Regions from separate parts of the Kitasatospora sp. NPDC034035 genome, predicted to be linked through region 2. Evidence: riboswitches for the same ligand, from Rfam matches in the RefSeq annotation. Region 2 holds a riboswitch; the other holds the start of a gene.
The links. A riboswitch is a leader RNA that binds a small molecule or an ion and turns the genes downstream of it on or off. The one in region 2 is predicted to bind glycine.

Region 1 (3,402 bases), on a different contig from region 2:
CGCCCGGCTGGATCAGCGCGAACATCGCGGCGGCGTTGGCCTGCGCGCCCGAGTGCGGCTGCACGTTGGCGTGCTCGGCGCCGAACAGGGCCTTGATGCGGTCGATCGCGATCTGCTCGACCACGTCGACGTGCTCGCAGCCGCCGTAGTAGCGACGGCCGGGGTAGCCCTCGGCGTACTTGTTGGTGAGCACCGAGCCCTGGGCCTCCATGACCGCCACCGGGGCGAAGTTCTCGGAGGCGATCATCTCCAGGGTGGTCTGCTGGCGGTGCAGCTCGGCGTCGACCGCGGCGGCGATCTCCGGGTCGAGGGCGTGCAGGGACTGGTTGAGAACCGTCATGGTGTGGTCTTCCCGGGGAGGAGAGCGGAGGGACGGCGGGGGAGGGCGGGCCGCTGTGCTGCGGCCCGCCCGATCACGAGCGGGTCAGCTGCTGTGGGTGAGCGCGTCGTACTCGTCCGCGCTGAGCAGCTCGTCGGTGGACTCCACGCGCACCTTGAACAGCCAGCCACCCTCGAAGGGGGCGCTGTTGACCAGGCCGTTGTCGTCCAGGACGTCCTGGTTGACCTCGACGACCTCGCCGGTCACCGGGGAGTACAGGTCGCTGACCGACTTGGTGGACTCCAGCTCGCCACAGGTCTCGCCGGCGGTCACGGCGTCGCCGACGGCCGGCAGCTGCACGTAGACGATGTCACCGAGCGCGTCGGCGGCGTGCTTGGTGATGCCGATGGTGGAGACACCGTCCTCAGCGGCGGTGAGCCACTCGTGCTCCTTGGTGTACTGCAGGTGCTGGGGGTTGCTCATGGCGTCATTCTCCAGGATGGGAAGCGGGTACGGCGAAGCGGGCCGCCGCGTGGACGGCTTCGACGTGCGGGTATGGGGAAAGGCGGGTGTCGGCGGGGCGCTCGGCGGGCGCTCAGCGGGCGCGCTTGTAGAACGGCAGCGCCACGACCCGGACCGGCTCGTGCTTGCCGCGCACGTCCACCGCGACGGTGGTGCCGGGGGCGGCGTGGGCCGCGTCGACGTAGGCCATCGCGATCGGCTGTCCCAGCGTCGGGGACGGCGCGCCGGAGGTGATCCGGCCGATCGGGGCGCCGTCGGCGGAGACCACGGTGTACTCGGCGCGCGGGACGCGCTTGCCCTCGGAGACCAGGCCGACCAGCACCCGCGGCGGGTTGGCCTCGGCCGCGGCGGCGGCCTGCTCCAGCGCCTTGCGGCCGACGAAGGCGCCCTCGTTGGTGGTCTTGTCGAAGCGGACGACGCGGCCCAGGCCGGCGTCGAACGGGGTGAGGTCGGTGGACAGCTCGTGCCCGTACAGCGGCATGCCCGCCTCCAGGCGCAGCGTGTCGCGGCAGGAAAGGCCGCACGCGACCAGGCCGCGGCCCTCGCCGGCGGCGGTCAGCGCCTGCCAGATCTCCTCGGCGTCGACCGGGTGGCAGAAGATCTCGAAGCCGTCCTCGCCGGTGTAGCCGGTGCGGGCCAGCAGCACCTCGCGGCCGGCCACGTGGGCCGGGAGGATCGCGTAGTACTTGAGGCCGGGCAGGTCGGCGTCGGTGGTCTCGGCCAGGATCGCGGTGGACTCCGGGCCCTGGACGGCGATCAGCGCGTAGGTGTCGCGGTCGTCGGTGACGACGGCGTCGAAGCCCTTGGCGCGGGCGATCAGCTCGTCGAGGACCAGCTGGGCGTTCGAGGCGTTGGCGACGACCAGGAAGGCGTCCTCGCGCAGGCGGTAGACGATCAGGTCGTCCAGGATGCCGCCGTCCTCGGCGCAGATCATGGTGTAGCGGGCGCGCAGCTCACCCAGCGCGGAGACGAAGCCGACCAGCGCGTGGTCCAGCATCTCGCCGGCCTGCGGACCGGTGACGGTGATCTCGCCCATGTGGGAGAGGTCGAACAGGCCGGCCTTGGTGCGGACGGCGAGGTGCTCCTCGCGCTCGCTGCCGTAGCGCAGCGGCATGTCCCAGCCGGCGAAGTCGGTCATGGTCGCGCCGAGGGCGCGGTGCAGCGCGTCGAGCGCGGTCAGGCGGAGGGACGACATGGCCAGGAACTCCTCGGTCGGGGCACTCATGGGTGCACGCGCCGGACCGGACCCTCTCGGGGGCCGACCCTGCGCGCGGGCATGCGGCGGCGTGGGTCTCCCCATCTGTCGTCGAACCTGAGAGCTTCACCGCCCGCCGGCCCGCAGCTGTTTCCAGCATCCAGGACAGCATGGCGGCTTGCACCGTGGGTGGGCGCGCGACAGGGCCGCGCGCCGCTTTCCAGATGTGCCTAACCCGTGCGGTAGGGGGGCCTGAGAGATTCCGGGGAGGACTTGCTCCTTCGGCGCCGGCTGTGCCACTCACACACTCACTCACTGGTGCGGCACTCCGGGCTCTCCCGCGCGGGTTCGAGCGGCCGGTATGGAGTTGTGGGGCCCGCGGCGCATGCCGTCGGACGCGCACATCATGGCACGTCCCGGACGAGGAAGGGAGAGGGGACCCGGTCACACGGTGAGAGGGGAGCCGGTCACACGACTAGGGGGGAGCCGGTCACACGACACAGAGGCGAACACGAGCCCTAGACTGCTCCGCGTCGGCGCAGCAGAGGGCGGCCGACCGGCAGAGGGCGGAATCGGCGGCGCATGGGGTACCCGGTGGAGCAGCAGCAGGGGTGGGGCGGCCCGGAGGGGGCGCCGGCGGGCGGCACGTGGCCGGCCAACGAGCTGGAGCAGGTGCTGACCGCGGCCCTGGGCGACCCGGGCGCGACGCCGCGGGTGATCGAGGTGCTGGCCCGCAGCCAGGTGTGGGTGCCGCTGCCCGGCGGGGCCGACCCGCAGGGGCAGTCGCTGGACCTGCCGACCATCGAACTGGGCGGCGACCCGTACGTACCGGTGTTCTCCTCGCAGGAGGTGTTCCTGCAGCAGGCGCCGGGAATGGCCTTCGCGATCGCGCCGGTCTGGGAGTTCGCCCGCGGGCTGCCGCTGGGCGTGGGCATCGCGGTGAACCCGGACGCGGCGGTGGGCATCCCGGTGCCGCCGCAGGGCGTGGCCGAGCTGCGCCGCGGTCCGCGCCAGGACCGGTGGGAGGCCGCCGAGGACCCGGCGGCGCCTACCGGCGGCCGGGTGGCGCTGCGCGAGCCGGTGCCGGGCGAGGACCCGGAGCACTTCCTGGCCGCCTGCCGGGCCGAACTGTCGGCCCTTCCCGGGGTGTTGACCGCCCGCCGGGCGCTGGCCAGCATCGAGGGCGAGCCGACCGTGATGTTCGTGGGCGTCCAGTTGGATCCGGCGGCCCCGGCCGACCCGGCCGCGGTGAACGACGCGCTCGGCCGAGCGCTGGGAACCGCGCCGCTGCCGGGCGGCGTCCACCTCGTACTGCTCGACCTCGCCGACGACCCGGTGGTCGAGTGGCTGCTCACCCGGGTCATGC
Region 2 (3,402 bases):
AGCGCTCGACGACCAGGCGGACGCGCTCGATGGGGGCGAGGTACTTGCGGACCGCCGGGCGCTCCTCACGGAGAGTGACTTCCTCGACGGCTTCGGCGATCTCCTTCTCGGTGAGGACGGCGCGCTCGGCCTCACCGACCGGGATCCGCTCGACCCGGATGCGCTCGCGGACCACCGGGACGCGGCGCTCGACCTGCTCGGTCGTCACGTACTTGCGCAGCTTCGCGGTGCCCACGTTGTGCCACTCGGTGGTGACCTCCAGACGCTCCTCGCGGCAGGTGATCTCGATCGGGTTGCCGGGAGCGGAGGAGTCGGCCCCCGAGCCGCGTGCGTGGGTGGTCGCCGCCGGCATCGGGTGCAGCTTGGGTTCCGTGATGGGCGCCGGGGAAGCCGTGGCGGGAGCAGGGGTGCTGAGGGTCCGCATGTTGCTCTCCATGGCGGTTACGGCGGTGGTCGCGCTGGTGCTCTCGGGCTCGGGGGAGTGGAAGGCGTGCGGCTTGGCGGCGACCGCGGCGGCGGCGGGGGTGACGCCGAAGTCGAGGTCGGACTGCGCGGCGTGGCCGCCGTCCTCGCCGCCCGGGTGGTCCTCCGCTCGGGTGTCGAGGCCGTAGTAGCGGTAGAGCTGGAGCTCCTGGGAGGGGGACAGGTGCTGGCCCACGCCGAAGTCGGGGGACTCCTTGACCAGCGACTTGTCGTACGGCACCCGGAGCTCGTCGCCGGAGAACTCGCTCGTGGTGAGCGGGACGAAGGCGTCCCGGCCGAAGATGCCGGTCCGGACGGCGGCCCACTCGGGCTGGCCGGTGGCGTCGTCCAGGTACACCTCGTCGACCGTGCCGATCTTGTCTCCGTTGCGGTCGACCGCCTTGTGGCCGATGAGGTCCCGGGGGTCGATGTCGGTCTGCACTCTTTCCTCCAGTGCGCTGAGCCTGCGGAACTCCCACAGGAAGTCGGCCGGAGTACCCGTGCCGTCCGCCACTTCACACCAAATGCCATGAATCGGACGGGCGCGACCGGGGTGCGCCGGACGGGCTGCGGGCTGAGCCGTCCGGGGGACGCGCGTAGACCCGGGGTGACCCGAAGCACCCGTGATCCGACGGCCTCCCGCTGGTACCCTGGGCGGCGACCGCAGAGCCCGCTCGGGAGAGTCTCCGACCGCGAAAAGCGCTGGTCGGGGCGCCGAAGGAGCAACTCCTCCCCGGAATCTCTCAGGCATCCGTACCGTGTGGGGTAGGTCACTCTGGAAAGCAGGGCAGGAGTCTCGGCACAGAAGCCGGCGACCACCACCCTCACCGACGGTGCAAGCCGACGGAGCGCCCACAGCGCACCGTGCGGGCGAAGCTCTCAGGTCCCGATGACAGAGGGGGAGGCCTGTCGGGTCCGCCCGCCATGGCTCATTCGCTGTCCGCAGCGGGGAAGGCCGGTCGGCGCGCGTACCCCCGCCGGTCCGTGACCAGGAGGCCTCGACCACCATGAACGCCCAGCCGAACGCGGGACGCCCCACCAGCGCCTCGACCCTCACCGAGCTTGAGCTGGCCAGCCCCTTCGAGAACCGCCACATCGGCCCCGACGCCGCCGCGCAGGAGAAGATGCTGGCGTCCGTCGGCTACGGCTCGCTGGACGAGCTCGCCGCCACCGCCGTGCCCGAGGCGATCCGCTCCATCACCGCCCTGGACCTGCCCGCCGGCCGGACCGAGGCCCAGGTCCTCGCCGAGCTGCGCGAGCTGGCCGGCCACAACCGGGTGCTCCAGCCGATGATCGGCCTGGGCTACTACGGCACCTTCACCCCGCCGGTGATCCTGCGCAACGTCATGGAGAACCCGGCCTGGTACACCGCCTACACCCCGTATCAGCCGGAGATCTCGCAGGGCCGCCTGGAGGCGCTGCTCAACTTCCAGACCGTGGTCTCCGACCTGACCGGCCTGCCGACCTCCGGCTCCTCGCTGCTGGACGAGGGCACCGCGGCCGCCGAGGCGATGGCACTGGCCCGCCGCGTCACCAAGGTCAAGGGCGGCGTGTTCCTGGTCGACGCCGAGACCCTGCCGCAGACCATCGCGGTGATCGAGACCCGCGCGGTGCCGACCGGTGTCGAGGTCGTCGTCGCCGACCTGTCCGAGGGCATCCCGGCCGAGATCGCCGAGCGCGGTGTCTTCGGCGTGCTGCTGCAGTACCCGGGCGCCACCGGTGTGGTCCGCGACCTCGCCCCGGTGATCGAGCAGGCGCACGGCCTGGGCGCGATCGTCGCCGTCGCCGCCGACCTGCTGGCGCTGACCCTGCTCAAGTCCCCCGGCTCGCTGGGCGCCGACATCGCCTGCGGCACCTCGCAGCGCTTCGGCGTGCCGATGGGCTTCGGCGGCCCGCACGCCGGCTACCTCTCGGTGCGCGCCGAGTACGCCCGCTCGCTGCCCGGCCGCCTGGTCGGCGTGTCCGTCGACTCCGACGGCAACCGCGCCTACCGCCTCGCGCTGCAGACCCGCGAGCAGCACATCCGCCGCGAGAAGGCCACCAGCAACATCTGCACCGCCCAGGTGCTGCTCGCCGTGATGGCCTCCATGTACGCCGTCTACCACGGCCCGGACGGCCTGGCCGACATCGCCCGCCGCACCCACCGCTACGCCGCCGCCCTCGCCGAGGGCCTGCGGGCCGGCGGCGTCGAGCTGCTGCACGGCGAGTTCTTCGACACCGTCACCGCCGTCGTCCCGGGCCGCGCCGCCGAGATCGCCGCCGCCGCCCGCGCCAACGGCATCAACGTCCACCAGGACGGCGCGGACCGGATCTCCGTCTCCGCCGACGAGACCACCACCCGCGAGCACCTGGCCGGCGTCTGGGCCGCGTTCGGCGTCGAGGCGGTCGAGGTGGCCGAGGGCGCCGAGGCGCTGCCGGCCGCGCTCCTGCGCGACGACGAGTACCTGACCCACCCGGTCTTCCACAGCCACCGCTCGGAGACCGCCATGCTGCGCTACCTGCGCCGCCTGTCGGACCGGGACTACGCGCTGGACCGGGGCATGATCCCGCTGGGCTCCTGCACCATGAAGCTCAACGCGACCACCGAGATGGAGGCCGTGACCTGGCCGGAGTTCGGCCAGCTCCACCCCTTCGCGCCGATCGACCAGGCCCAGGGCTACCTGACCCTGATCCGCCAGCTGGAGCAGCAACTGGTCGAGGTGACCGGCTACGACGCCGTGTCGATCCAGCCGAACGCGGGCTCGCAGGGCGAGCTGGCCGGCCTGCTGGCCGTCCGCGCCTACCACCACGGCAACGGCGACACCCAGCGCGACGTCTGCCTGATCCCGTCCTCCGCGCACGGCACCAACGCGGCCTCCGCGGTGATGGCCGGCATGCGCGTGGTCGTGGTGAAGACCCTGGTCGACGGCGACGTGGACGTCGAGGACCTGAAGGCCAAGA

Region 1: linked by a shared signal. The riboswitch ahead of gcvT (glycine cleavage system aminomethyltransferase GcvT) and the one ahead of gcvP (aminomethyl-transferring glycine dehydrogenase) in region 2 are both predicted to bind glycine.

The regions. Positions count from the first base shown of each region.
Region 1 is NZ_JBVISA010000006.1:292,875-296,276, forward strand. Features, by position in the region: gene glyA (serine hydroxymethyltransferase) at 1-340, opposite strand, end outside; gene gcvH (glycine cleavage system protein GcvH) at 425-802, opposite strand; gene gcvT (glycine cleavage system aminomethyltransferase GcvT) at 915-2,036, opposite strand; glycine riboswitch at 2,267-2,387, opposite strand; gene ACZ52J_RS11560 (enhanced serine sensitivity protein SseB C-terminal domain-containing protein) at 2,619-3,402, shown strand, end outside.
Region 2 is NZ_JBVISA010000026.1:13,854-17,255, forward strand. Features, by position in the region: gene ACZ52J_RS30265 (PRC and DUF2382 domain-containing protein) at 1-976, opposite strand, end outside; glycine riboswitch at 1,128-1,231, shown strand; glycine riboswitch at 1,233-1,365, shown strand; gene gcvP (aminomethyl-transferring glycine dehydrogenase) at 1,470-3,402, shown strand, end outside.